2 regions of the Clostridium amazonense genome follow, and region 2 is predicted to be linked to the other one. Evidence: a T-box and tRNA genes for the amino acid it is inferred to sense, from the RefSeq annotation. Region 2 holds a T-box; the other holds one or more tRNA genes.
What was found. The T-box of region 2 lies ahead of metG (methionine--tRNA ligase). A T-box ahead of a tRNA ligase gene usually reads a tRNA of that ligase, here a tRNA-Met.
Positions count from the first base shown of each region.

Region 1: it has a tRNA-Met gene. The T-box ahead of metG (methionine--tRNA ligase) is inferred to sense a tRNA for this amino acid. The anticodon was not compared.

Region 1 covers NZ_JBWKMH010000010.1:164,769-171,624, reverse strand. Annotated here, with positions in the region: gene AC07E4_RS05245 (histidine kinase N-terminal domain-containing protein) at 1-247, opposite strand, end outside; gene AC07E4_RS05240 (DUF3887 domain-containing protein) at 599-1,060, shown strand; gene AC07E4_RS05235 (hypothetical protein) at 1,144-1,446, opposite strand; tRNA gene AC07E4_RS05230 (tRNA-Met) at 2,005-2,080, shown strand; gene AC07E4_RS05225 (DEAD/DEAH box helicase) at 2,332-3,630, opposite strand; gene AC07E4_RS05220 (transposase) at 4,018-4,971, opposite strand; tRNA gene AC07E4_RS05215 (tRNA-Glu) at 5,090-5,164, opposite strand; gene AC07E4_RS05210 (DUF1540 domain-containing protein) at 5,365-5,676, opposite strand; gene lysS (lysine--tRNA ligase) at 5,748-6,856, opposite strand, start outside.
Region 2 covers NZ_JBWKMH010000023.1:59,353-66,208, forward strand. Annotated here, with positions in the region: gene AC07E4_RS08520 (hypothetical protein) at 1-52, shown strand, start outside; gene AC07E4_RS08525 (hypothetical protein) at 201-398, shown strand; gene AC07E4_RS08530 (AraC family transcriptional regulator) at 680-1,567, shown strand; gene AC07E4_RS08535 (GNAT family N-acetyltransferase) at 1,743-2,300, shown strand; gene AC07E4_RS08540 (serine hydrolase domain-containing protein) at 2,345-3,736, shown strand; T-box leader at 3,804-4,066, shown strand; gene metG (methionine--tRNA ligase) at 4,122-5,744, shown strand; gene AC07E4_RS08550 (pyridoxamine 5'-phosphate oxidase family protein) at 5,795-6,238, opposite strand; gene AC07E4_RS08555 (ABC transporter ATP-binding protein) at 6,770-6,856, shown strand, end outside.

The sequences.
Region 1 (6,856 bases), on a different contig from region 2:
AATTTATAATCTTTTCATTGAATATAGACTTATCTCCTTTTTTTGCAAAAATTCTTTCTACCTCTGCTAAATCATTACGTGTAAAAATTCCTTCTAATTTATTAACTTCATTTATAACTATTGTTTCATCCAAATTGTTTTTCACCATTAAATTACAAACGTACTTAACATTATCATGAGTAAAAACCTTTACAACATTTTTACTCATAATATCTTTAGCTTTATATAACAACTCTTCTAAATTCATATTTCCACCTTTTATCCATAAAAATATTTATAATTCTCTCCTAAATTATACCTAACACCAGTTATATATTCAATTATCCATAACTTTTATTAATTTCCTCTTAATTTGAATATCTTAACTGTCTTTATTGAATTATGTTCCAATTTTATTAAGGTAATATTTATTAAATTTTGTTATAATAAATTAAATAGTCTAATTTTTCTAATTCAAATTATATTTATTTATATATATTAGTAAATTTGACCATAATAAAAACACTTGTATTAATCTTATAATAGCTAATATAAATTTGTTAAATAATATAAAATATTAATTTATATAATATTTTAATAGAAATTAGAGGTGTATATAATGAAATTTATTAAAAAATCTATAATTATTCTTTCTACTTTTTTAATAACACTTTCACTTACTGCTTGTGGAGAAAAAGTGGATACAGAAGCATTACAAAACTATTCTAATGACATAGCTAGTAAGGTTATAACTGCTATGGATAAAAAAGATTATAACAAAATAGAATCCTACTTTAGCGATGAAATGAAAAAGACCTTTTCTAAGGAAACTTTTGATGAGCAAGCAACTTTAATTTCCAATACTCTTGGTGCTTACAAATCTCATGAATTCTTTAAAGGTGAAACTAAAGATGGATATGTTCGTGCATTATATAAAGCAAATTTTGCAAAAGAAAATAATGTTCTTATATCAGTAGTTTATAAAGAAAATGATGAAAATCATAAAGTAGAAGGCATTTTATATCAATCTAAAGGACTTCAAAAAGCAGCAAAAGAATTAAAAAAAGAAAATAAAAAATAAGAGTTTTTACTTAATATATCGTAAAATTAAAGTCCAGTAACATGTGTCACTGGACTTTAATTTACACTTTTTATTTACACTTTTTATTTACACTTTTTATTTATACCTTCATATAAATACTCTAGATACGAAACATCTTCACCCTCATTTTTTAACATGTCGATTCTTTTTCTAGCACCGTCTAAAGTTTCTCTTGCTTCATCATAATCTCTTGCTTTAATACAATTACTAGTATATTCTAAAAGATAATCTACTTTTAGCACTATTTTAGCCATATCTTCTCTATTCTCATTAACAAGTTTCAATACTAAATCATATACTTTGGGTGACAGATTATTCCTAACTGATTTTAAAAAATCATTATTTATACTATTCTTCTTAGCCATTTTTTCACGTCCTTATAAACTGTACTCATTTTTTTATTTTAAACATTACACTTTGAATTATACATTATATTATTAAATTACATAACCATATTTATTATCTACATAATCTAATAAATCCCCAAAAATTATCCACAGTATTTATATAAAAGTTATATTTATCATAAATACTGTGGATAATTTTTCTGAAAATGTGCACAAATTTATAAATTTAAAAAATTCTAATTATATTTTGAAATCTCATGCTGCATAAATCAATTCTAACTTCTTACTTTTATTACTGTTACATTTTCTTTCACAATTAAAGTTTATAGTCTTATCTTACTAAATTCAGTGTATTGGACATGATGCTAAAATGCCCAATAAAGTTAGAATATCTAAAAGTTGGTTTAAGAAAATAGTTTTTTAACAGTTATATACGCCTATATATTTCCCTAATATTTACAAATTATCTTTTTAAAAAATAAATATAATTTTATTTTTCTAAATACCATTGACTTATATATATAATACGACTATACTTACAACATAGCTTAAGGAAATCCCTTAAGAATTTAATATCGCGGGGTGGAGCAGTTGGTAGCTCGTCGGGCTCATAACCCGAAGGTCGTAGGTTCAAGTCCTGCTCCCGCAACCAAAAAAAGATTCTATAATTTATATAGAATCTTTTTTCATGCTTAAAAACACTAATTATTCATTTCAACAAACAAATTTATTTTTTCTTAACTAAAACTATTGTCATTTCTTCTTTTTTAATATACTTAGATAACCTAATTAAATACATTCCATTAATTTGTAAAGGTTGAAATTTGGTTTCAAATAATAATTAAAAAAATATAGCAATTCTCTATAACTAGAAATTTGCTATATTTTATTTATATAATTATTTTAATTATTGGATTTATTTTTTGATTTTCTTTTATGTGACCAATTGTTTCTTCCAATTCGTCCATTTTTGTTACTCTTGTTATTTTTACTATTATTATTGTGACTTCTTTCTGATTTATTTCTTTCTACTTTTGGAATTTCTCTAACTTCTTTAGGTAATTCCTCTGTGTATTTATGCGACTCTATAACTGGTATTGATTGTTTTATAACCTTCTCAATATCTCTAAGGTACTTTCTTTCTTCAGAATCACAAAATGAAAATGCAGCACCATTATGTCCAGCTCTTCCAGTACGTCCAATTCTATGAACATAAGTTTCTGGCACTTCTGGTAAGTCATAATTTATTACATATGATAAATCTTCAACATCAATTCCTCTAGCAGCTATATCCGTTGCAACTAACACTCTTATACTTCCATCTTTAAAACTATTTAATGCAATTTGTCTAGCATTTTGAGACTTATTACCATGTATAGCTAATGCTTCAATACCAGCCTTTGCAAGTTGTTTTGTTATATTATTAGCTCCATATTTTGTTCTTGAAAATACCAAAAGTGATTTTATTGACTCATCCTTAAGTATATCAATTAATAAATTTTTCTTATCTTTTTTTGCTACAAAATATACACCTTGTGAAATAGTATCTACTGTAGATGAAACTGGAGCAACTTCAACTTTAACTGGATCCTTTAAAATAGACTCTACTAAATTTCTTATTTCCTTTGGCATAGTTGCTGAAAATAACATGTTTTGTCTTTTATTTGGCATCTTAGTTATTATTCTTTTTACATCATGTATCATTCCCATATCAAGCATACGATCAGCTTCATCAAGAACAAAGTGTTTTACGTTATCCAACTTAATAAATTTTTGATTAATTAAATCTATAAGTCTTCCTGGTGTTGCAATTAATATATCAACACCTTCTTTTAATACTTTTACTTGTGGATTCTGAGATACCCCCCCAAAAATCACTGCACTCTTCACATTCGTGTATTTACTATACATCTCAAAACTTTCTCCAATTTGTATAGCTAATTCTCTAGTAGGTGCTAATATTAATGCCTTTATACTCTTCTTATTTGTATCTTTTTCTTGTGTTTCATTAATTATGTTCTGTAACACAGGAATTGCAAATGCTGCCGTCTTACCTGTTCCTGTTTGTGCACAACCTAATAAATCTAATCCTTTTAAACCTATTGGAATAGACTTTTCTTGTATCAATGTAGGTTCCTTATAACCTGCATCTTCCAATGCCCTTTTTATTGGTTCTATTATATTTAAATTTTCAAATAACATTTTTCTCCTTCGTAAGTAACTCATTTTAATATTTTGCTCTCTAATACGCAATTTGTTTATTCTTATCTTTTTTAATACGCTCATATCATAAAATATAATTATACCACACCAAAGCATACATTTAAAAATAACTTTACTTTCACTCAAATCCCCTTATAAAGGTGACAGTCATATTTATTCTATACTTTTTCAATTTTATTTTATGACTGTCAATTGTTTTGTCACTACTTATTGATGACCGTCACTTTTATTGATAGTTTTAATTAATTATTTTAGATATAATCATGGTTTTTAGACTAATTTTATACATAATATTGAGTTTTTTAATTGCTTGTCCACTTCCCATATAAAAATTTATATCATAGTGATTTTATCAAAAATTTTTTGTTATTTGTTTTCACTATAAAATTTTTCAATTATGTTTTTGTATTTATCTTCATGTAGTACTAAGTGAATGCCTTCGTTGCTTAGGGCATTTACTTCTTCTATGGACATGTCTTCTAATATGTGTCCAATTTCATATGTTGTTTTTTCTGTGTATATTCCTGTTAGTAGTATGAATAGTGCTTTTGGTGTTTTTACTCCATGATCTGCTTTGGTTAGGAATGAACTTCTTGTTATTCCTGTTTCTTTTTCTACGAAGTCTATTATTTGCTCTACATCAAAGTTTCTTTTTAGTATTTTTCTTGTTATTCCAAATTTCTTATCGTTTATTTTTATTTCTATTTTTCTGTTGTTGATTGTTAGTGTGGTTGATAGGTCGAGTTCTTTAAAGTGTGATACTTTTTGTATTAATGTGTGTTTGAATAGTTTTACATATGATTCCACTGCATATCTTGAGTTTATTGATAATATGCTTAGTATGAAGTCTGTGTCTAATATTCCAAATTCATCTTCATTTCCGAGGTAACAACGCATGCTTGAAAATCTGTATGTTTCAGGCATTTCACTATAGCCAAATATATCTTTTGGGTTAGCATGTATGTATAGTGATGCTTTTAGTAAGTATTCATCAGTGTTTATTAGTTCACTAAAAAATCTTTCTTTTAGTAGTGATCCGTTTGTGTCATATTTAGGGTTATAGTATTTTACATACCTAAGTCCTATACTTTTCATTATTGTACTAATTTCTTCGCCATTTGAGTCTATTATGAAGTGTGCATGGGTGTCCATTAAACAATATGCATAGATTTTAAATTGATATTTTATTTGACTTTCTCTTATTTTTTCCATCATCATTTCTTTATCTAATTCTGATGGAAATAATGGTTTTGATTTTGATTCATGGATTACTATGTGATATATTCCATTTAAATCTGTTACTCTTGCTTGACGTGACAAAACAATCGCTCCTTTTTTATATTTATACTTATTTATAAATATTGACAAAAGAGTTTTATTTAAACAGAAAACTTATCATATATAGAAAAAAGCTATTAACAAAACTTGTTAATAGCTTTGGTGACTCATAGGGGAATCGAACCCCTGTTACCACCGTGAGAGGGTGGTGTCTTAACCGCTTGACCAATGAGCCCTAAGAACATTTATAATTATACTCCTTAACTATTTTTATTTCAATATATTACATTTAATTCTTTTATTGGTTTTTCTAAATGTTCAGTTAATTTCTATTTGAATTTCCTATACATATTCCTATGACTTTTTATTTAAATCAGATAATTAAAATAAAAAGTCAAAATCCACTATAATAGATTTTGACTTTTTATATTATATTTACTTACAGCAAAATGTTGAACATTCAGTTTCGTTGCAATTACAAGCTGATTGGCCTTGTATGTCTATACTTTCAGCACCACATCTACAATTTGCATTGTGAACACAATTAGTTGCTTTACATGCTACATCAACATTTGGATTAGGCTCTGTTGTACAATTAGTAAATGAATCATTTTTTTCTACAAAACTATGACAACATGTAGAACTTGACTCAATAGCCTCTTTTCCAGCTACCTTTATATTACTTATACAACAATAATTTTGATTATTATTTGCACAATTTTCTGCTGAACAACCTAATTTTGGCATTTAATCTTACCTCCTCATAATAAATTCATATTTATTATGAGTTAATATCTATTTTTTATACTTGTTATTTATTATCTTTTTATAAGAGGAAATGATATGACATCTTTTATTGAGTAAGCATTTGTTAAAAACATAATCATTCTATCAATGCCTATTCCAAGTCCCCCTGCTGGTGGCATTCCTGTATCTATTGCTACTGCAAACTCTTCGTCCATTGGACTTGCTGTTTCAAGTCCTGCTCTTAATTTAGCCGCTTGTTCACTCAAAAGAACTCTTTGTCTTAAAGGCTCATTCAATTCGGAATAAGCATTTCCAAGTTCTACCCCATAAGCATAAGGTTCAAATCTTTCAATTAATTCACCATTTTTTCTATGAACTTTACAAAGCGGAGAAGACTCTATAGGAAAATCAATTACAAATGTAGGATTCATCAATTTCTTTTCACAATAAGTCTCAAAAAGCTTTAATATTAATTCTCCTTTAGTACAATCCTCTAAATTAAATTCATCATCACATTCAATATTTAATTCTTTTACTTTTATTTGTTCTAATATCTCTTCCTTTTTTATAAATTCTACATCTATTCCTGTTTCTACTTTAACCAAATCACACATTCTTTCTCTTTTCCATGGTGCTTTAAAGTCTATTTCTATGCCATCATACACAATTTTTGTTGAACCATTTATTTTTGTAAAAACATACTCATAAAGCTCCTCCATAAGTTTCATCATATCATTATAGTCTGCATATGCCATATAGCATTCAAATAAAGTAAATTCAGGATAATGCGTTCTATCTATACCTTCATTTCTAAATGACCTACCTATAGTATACACTCTTTCTATACCACCTACCATAAGTCTTTTTAAATATAATTCAGGTGAAACATTCATAAACACTTCACAATCCAATGCATTTACAAATGTTTTAAACGGTTTTGCTTCTCCACCACCATACTTAGTATCGAGTATAGGTATTTCAGCTTCTATAAAATCTCTATTATTCATAAACTCTCTTATTGTAGCCATTGCTTTTGCTCTATTTATAAATCTTTCTTTAACTTCTGGATTCATTATCATATCTAATGAACGATGTCTTTGCCTTAGCTCTGCATCTTTTATTCCATGATGTTTTTCAGGTAATGTTCTTATAGATTTTGATAAAATATTTAATTCACCAC
Region 2 (6,856 bases):
TTATGAAGATGGAAGTTGTGTTCATGATGTATGTATGACTACTGGACTTTAAAATAATATAATTAATCAGTTATTGATGATATTAGGTTAAACACTGATTATAAATTAGAAGTGTAAATAATAAATAGATATATAAATTTATTGAATAATCTATATTAGTAATATAGATAAGGTCTGATAATATAAGAGGAGGTATTTAGATGCCAAATTATAAGGATTTCGATTTAGATATACAAAATAATAAGTCAAGTGTAAACAGTATTAAAACAACAACATTGCCACCAACATTTAGTTATGACTATGATCAATATAGTGAGTGCCGTTGCAAGCCTAAAACTCATGAAGATGGAAGTTGTGGCAATAGCTGTTTTACATCAGCTAAGTGTGATTGGGCATAAGACATTGATTAGAGTATTAAGAAAACAGTAGTTAATTAAGTAGAGTTTTAGATTAATATAAAAACTAAAATAGAAAGTTCTCCTATAAAACAAGATTTTATAGGAGAATTTTTTCTTGTTATATAATAATTTAAATTTAGTTATTTAAATTGATATAAATGAATGTAAAATCTAGAGCATATGTGATTAAATAGATAATGTAAAATAGCAAATTAGGAACAATGTAACCTTAATTTTATTGTTAAAATATAATTACCACGTGGGGATAGGTTGGTGATGATATGAATTATAATACAGTTGTATTAGAGAGTATTGAATATATTGAAAAAAATATAAAGTTTGATTTAACGCCAGATATGATAGCTAGAAAATGTGGATATTCAACATTTCATTTTTGCAGAATTTTTAATATTCACAAGGGAATCACATTAATGGAGTATGTTAAAAAAAGAAGACTTTCACTAGCAGCAATAGATTTATTTAGTGGAAAAAGAATAATTGATATTGCTATGGATTATGGATTTGACACACATAATGGATTTTCAAAAGCATTTAAGAAAGAGTATGGCTTTACGCCTACTCAATATTTAAAACGTATGAATGGATATTTTAAAGAAGAATCAACTATAAAAATTGGAGGTTATATTATGAATCCTATTATTTTAAAAAAGGCTGCATTTAAGGTGGTTGGATATGGAATAAAAACTAATGTTACTAATGGAAATTATACTAAAGATGTGGCATCATTTTGGGATAATTATGATGGAGAAAATTTAGAAAGCAAAATGTATAAAATTTTGAATCCACCTAAACATGGAGAAGTAGGATTGTGCATTCCATCAAATAAGGAAAATGGGGATGCAACCTATCTTTTAGGTGTCATTGTTGAAAATTTTAAAAATGTTACAGATGATATGATAACAGTAGAAGTACCAGAAGCAACTTATGCTGTATTTACAACTCCACCAGTAGACACAAGTGATGATTTGGAGCAAGAAAATTTTGCTGAAATTATAAAACAAACTTGGAAATATATATTTGAAGAGTGGTTTAAAGATAGCGGATATGAGCTTGATGAAAGTAAAATGGATTTTGAGTTTTATGATGAAAGATGTCATGGAAGAAAGGACACTGTAATGGAAATATATGTGCCTGTGATAAAAAAATAAAATAATATATTTAAAAAAGCACTTTAAAAGTGCTTTTTTTATCTTACAACATTAGAAAATGAAGTGTATAATTAAGATATTTAAAATTAGAATGTAGCAATTAAAGAAAATTCATATAAAGGATGTAAAATTTAAAGATAAAAATGTTTAATCTAAAACGAGGAGAAAGAAAAATATGATAAATAGACAATTCAATCAATTTCCAGTATTGGATAGTGAAAGATTAACTTTAAGAAAAATAGAATTTGAAGATGAAATTCAGTTATATAAATTATTAAGTGATGAAGATGTAGCAAGATTTGATTATTTTTATCCTGTTAAATCCCATGAACAAGTAATTAAATTTATTGAAAGATATAATGAAGAGTTATATGAAAATGAAGAAATTACATGGGGAATAATATTAAAAGAAAATAATAAGTTAATTGGTATATGTTGTTTAGGGGATTTTGAAGAAGGTGCTAGAAGAAGTGAAGTTGGATACAGTATCATTCAAGATTATTGGGGAAATGGTTATGCAACTGAAGCTGTTAAAACATTAATTAAATTTGGATTTAACTACATGAATTTAAATAGAATTGAGGCAATTATAACACCAGGAAATGATGCTTCAGTTAGAGTATTAGAAAAATTAAACTTCACAAAAGAAGGATTAGTAAGAGAAAGAGACTTAATAAAAGGGAAGTTAGAAGATGGAATAATAATGTCTATATTAAAAAGAGAATATTTATAAAATATAGGTATAGTAAGTAAAAAACTCATGGGGAAGGGGATTTTATGTTAAATAATAATAAAATAGAAAGCTTTGAAAACAATATATTATATAAAGGTCATTTAGAAAACGAAAAGTACAACAAAACAACTATTTTTGATAGAATGAAATATTACAGAACTTCAGCACTAAGTATAGCTTTTATTAAAGATTATAAATTAGAATTTTCAAAAGCATATGGTACTAAAAAAAGAAATAGTGATGAGAAAATAGATGAAAATACTTTATTTCAAGCAGCATCTATAAGTAAGGCAGTTTTTTCAGTTGCAGTTATGAGGTTAGTTGAAAGAAAAGTTTTAAGTTTAGATGAAGATGTAAATAATTACTTAACTTCATGGAAAGTACCTAAAAATGGTAATTGGCAACCTAAGATAACATTAAGACAAATTTTAACTCACACAGCTGGAACAACAGTACAAGGATTTGAAGGATATAATTTAAATGATGAAATCCCAACAACTATACAAGTATTAAATGGAGAATATCCAGCAAATTCAGAAGCTGTAATAGTAGATACTATACCAGGATTAAGTCATAGATATTCAGGAGGAGGATTCACTATTGCACAACAAGTGTTAGTAGATGTTTTAAAAAAGCCTTTTCCAATTATTATGAAACAATTAGTTTTAGATGATTTGAATATGAATAATAGTACTTATGAACAACCAATATCTGTAGACTATATAAATAATATATCATGTGGTTATGGATATACTGGTGAGGAAGTTGAAGGTATGTATTATGTATATCCTGAAATGGCAGCAGCAGGACTTTGGACAACACCTTCTGATTTATGTAAATTAGGGTTAGAAATACAAAATATTTTAAATGGCAAGAAAGATGGCATATTAAAACTTGAATCAGTAAATGAAATGTTAAGAAAACATTGTGATATAGAGGGGAAAATAGTTAGAGGAATTGGATTTGCTTTAGTTGAAGATGAAAATAGAAAAAATTCAAAATTTTTACATAGTGGAGAAAACTATGGATTTGAAAGTGAATTTGTGTTTTATAATGAAGGTGGAAATGGCTTTGTGATTATGATTAATTCAAATCAGGAAAAATTATTACAAGAAGTATCAGAAACACTAGAAAAAGTATATGAACTGGAAGGTAGTAGCAAAGAGCAAATTGAAATAGAAAATAGAAGTATAGATAATTATAGTGGTCAATACATCAATAAACAAAAAACTAAAATATATGTAAAAGATGAATTAGAAAAACTATATATTCAGGTTGAAAATCAAGAAGCCATAGAGTTTAAAAGAAAAACTAAAAATACTTTTATATCAGAAGAAGTTAATACGAAAGTAGAACTTAACATTGATAAAGGTGGAGAAAAATATATAATTTTACAGCAAAACGAAGAAGAAAATAAATATGAAAAGATAGATTAAAAAGTTTATTAATATTTTAAATTTTTAAAATACATTGACAAATAAATTTTAATCTGTATTATAATATATAAATGCAATGAAAAGGAAAGTAATTTTAAGAATACTTTTACAGAGAGCTTTTAGTGGTGAGAAGAAGCAAAGGATATTAAAATGAAAATGGCCTTGGAGCGGTGCACCGAAATTTTTTATGAATTAAGGCTGCAACGGGTTCACCCGTTATAGTGATAGAGTATAATCATTAATATAATTAATGACGTACTTGAGAAGGTGTATACTGTGAAGTATACATAAAATAGGATGGTAACACGAAGGTTAACTCTCGTTCCTAAGATTAATTTCTTAGGTCGGGAGTTTTTTTATTTGCAAAATTAAAGGAGGAATAAATATGAATATTTTTATTGGAGGAGCATGGCCTTATGCTAATGGATCGCTACACATAGGTCATATAGCAGCATTATTACCAGGAGATGTGATTGCACGCTATTATAGATTAAAGAAAGATAATGTTTTATATGTTTCAGGTAGTGATTGTCATGGAACACCTATATCTATTAGAGCTAAGAAAGAGGGAGTAGAAGCTAAAGATATTGCAAATAAATATCATAGTGAGTTTAAAAAGTGCTTTGAAAAACTAAATTTTTCTTATGATTATTACACAAGAACAGACGATGAATTTCATAAAACTGAAGTACAAAAAATAATTAATTTATTGTATGAAAAAGGATTAATTTATGAAAAGGAAGTTGAGCAAATTTATTGTGAGAATTGTAAAGAATTTTTGCCAGACAGATATGTAGAAGGAAAATGTCCAAAGTGTAGTTCTATAGCAAGAGGGGATCAGTGTGATAATTGTGGAGCATTATTAGAACCACTTGAATTATCAGAAAGAAAATGTAAACTTTGTGGAGAACAACCAACAATAAGGAAAAATAAACAGTTATATTTTGCATTATCAAAGTTTGAAAATATTATAAGAAATAACATGGAGAAATCAAAAGAGTATTGGAAAGTTAATAGTGTAAACAATACAGAAAGATATTTAAAAGAAGGATTATGTGATAGGGCAATATCAAGAGACTTATCATTAGGAGTGGATATTCCAATTAAAGGATTTGAAAACAAGAAGGTGTATGTTTGGATAGATGCTGTTTTAGGATACTTAACTGCTAGCAAGAAATGGTCTATAGAAAATAATAAACAATATAAAGAGTTTTGGAATGAAAAGACCATTTCATATTATATTCATGGAAAAGATAATATACCATTTCATACTATAATATTGCCAGCATTAATAAGTGGAATTGGATATAGAAAATTACCAGAGAGAATAATATCTAGTGAATATGTCACTTTAGAAGGTAAAAAAATATCTACAAGTAATAATTATGCAGTATGGATAACAGATATAGTAGAAAAATATAATAGTGATTCCTTAAGATACTTCTTTATAATAAATGGCCCAGAAAAAAGAGATACAGATTTTTCATGGAGAGAATACGTTAATAGTAATAATGGAGAGTTACTAGGTGCTTATGGAAATTTAGTAAATAGAACATTGGTGTTTATAAAAAAATACTTTGATAATATTGTACCAAATGGAACTATAGATGAAAATATAAAAGGTAATATTAAAGATTTATATGAGAATATTGGAAAAAATATTGAGTTTGGAAACTTAAAAAATGCACTTGAAGATATATTTAATTTTATAAGAAATATGAATAAATATTTTGATGAAAATCAGCCATGGAAAACTATACAATTAGATATAAATAAATGTAAGAATACCATATATAATTTGATATATACAATAGTTAATTTAGCTAATTTATTGATACCATTTTTACCAAAATCATCATATAAAATTATGAATTGGTTAGGAATAGAGAATAATACTTGGAATAGTATTGAAATTCAAAATGGTATTTTAATAGGAGATTTTGAAATATTGTTTGAAAGACTCGATAAAAAAGTAATAGATGATGAGAAAAATAAATTATTTAAATAAAAATATAAAGGAGCAATACATTAAAATTTGCTCCTTTTAATAGTTTAAATTTAATATGCTCTACCAGTTACTTCATAAACATCTACTTTTATATAATCTAATTTATTTATAGCACATTCATCAAAGTAACAATTGTTAGTGCCATATTTTTCTTTGAATTTATTTAATATATAAGTTTTTTCAGAAGAGTTTTTGATAATGGTAGCATTACCGTTGGCAACAATAGAGTTATAAACTTCGTTACAACATTTCTTATAGCATTTATTTATAGAAACACATACAATTCCTGTATCTTTCATGTTATCCATTTTTTCACCATTATTTCCACTTATAAAATAGAAAGTTAATTTACTATTTTTATAATCAAATGCATACCACATTGGAACAATTTCAAGGTTATTTAAGCTCATTGTACCTAAATTACAAATCTTTTGAGATTTTAAAACACATAAAATTTTACTCATTGAAAGGGGTGTGTACTTACATATGTCCATATTACAATACTCTCCCACACAAAAAATTTAACCTAATATTTATTAAGTTATACTTTATTTTATGAAAAATGAAATATAATGTTTCTATTTGAATATTTTAAAACTTTATTTTTTCTTTATATTTTAAGCATTATTTCTAGAGATTTGGAATTTAAAATTGTAAATATAGGGTTTCAAATTGAAAAATGAAATTGTTCGTATTCTAATTGAGAAAGATTAATTCAAAGTATAGTACAAAAATTAGCAATGAAGGATAAAACTGAAGTCTCAGTTTATTTGAATCAATTTTTATGATGATTTGCTAAGTAAATTAATTGAAAATAATATAAAAACGTAGTTTTTAGGTATTTCCATTTATAAATATTAAGAACAAAGTGAATAATATTAACCATCATTGTTAATAGTTAACTGTTAATTGGTTCCAAACATGATAATAGAATAAACTGTAAGATTAATAGTATTTTTTGATAAAGATATTATTTTAAATTTCGAATTTGGAACCCTATATAATTTAAATTAGGATGTGAAGAAATGATAAGTGTAAAAAATTTATGTAAAGATTTTTATTTTGAAGATAAAAGTCAAAGTGTATTAAAAAATGTTAGTTTAGAAGTTGGC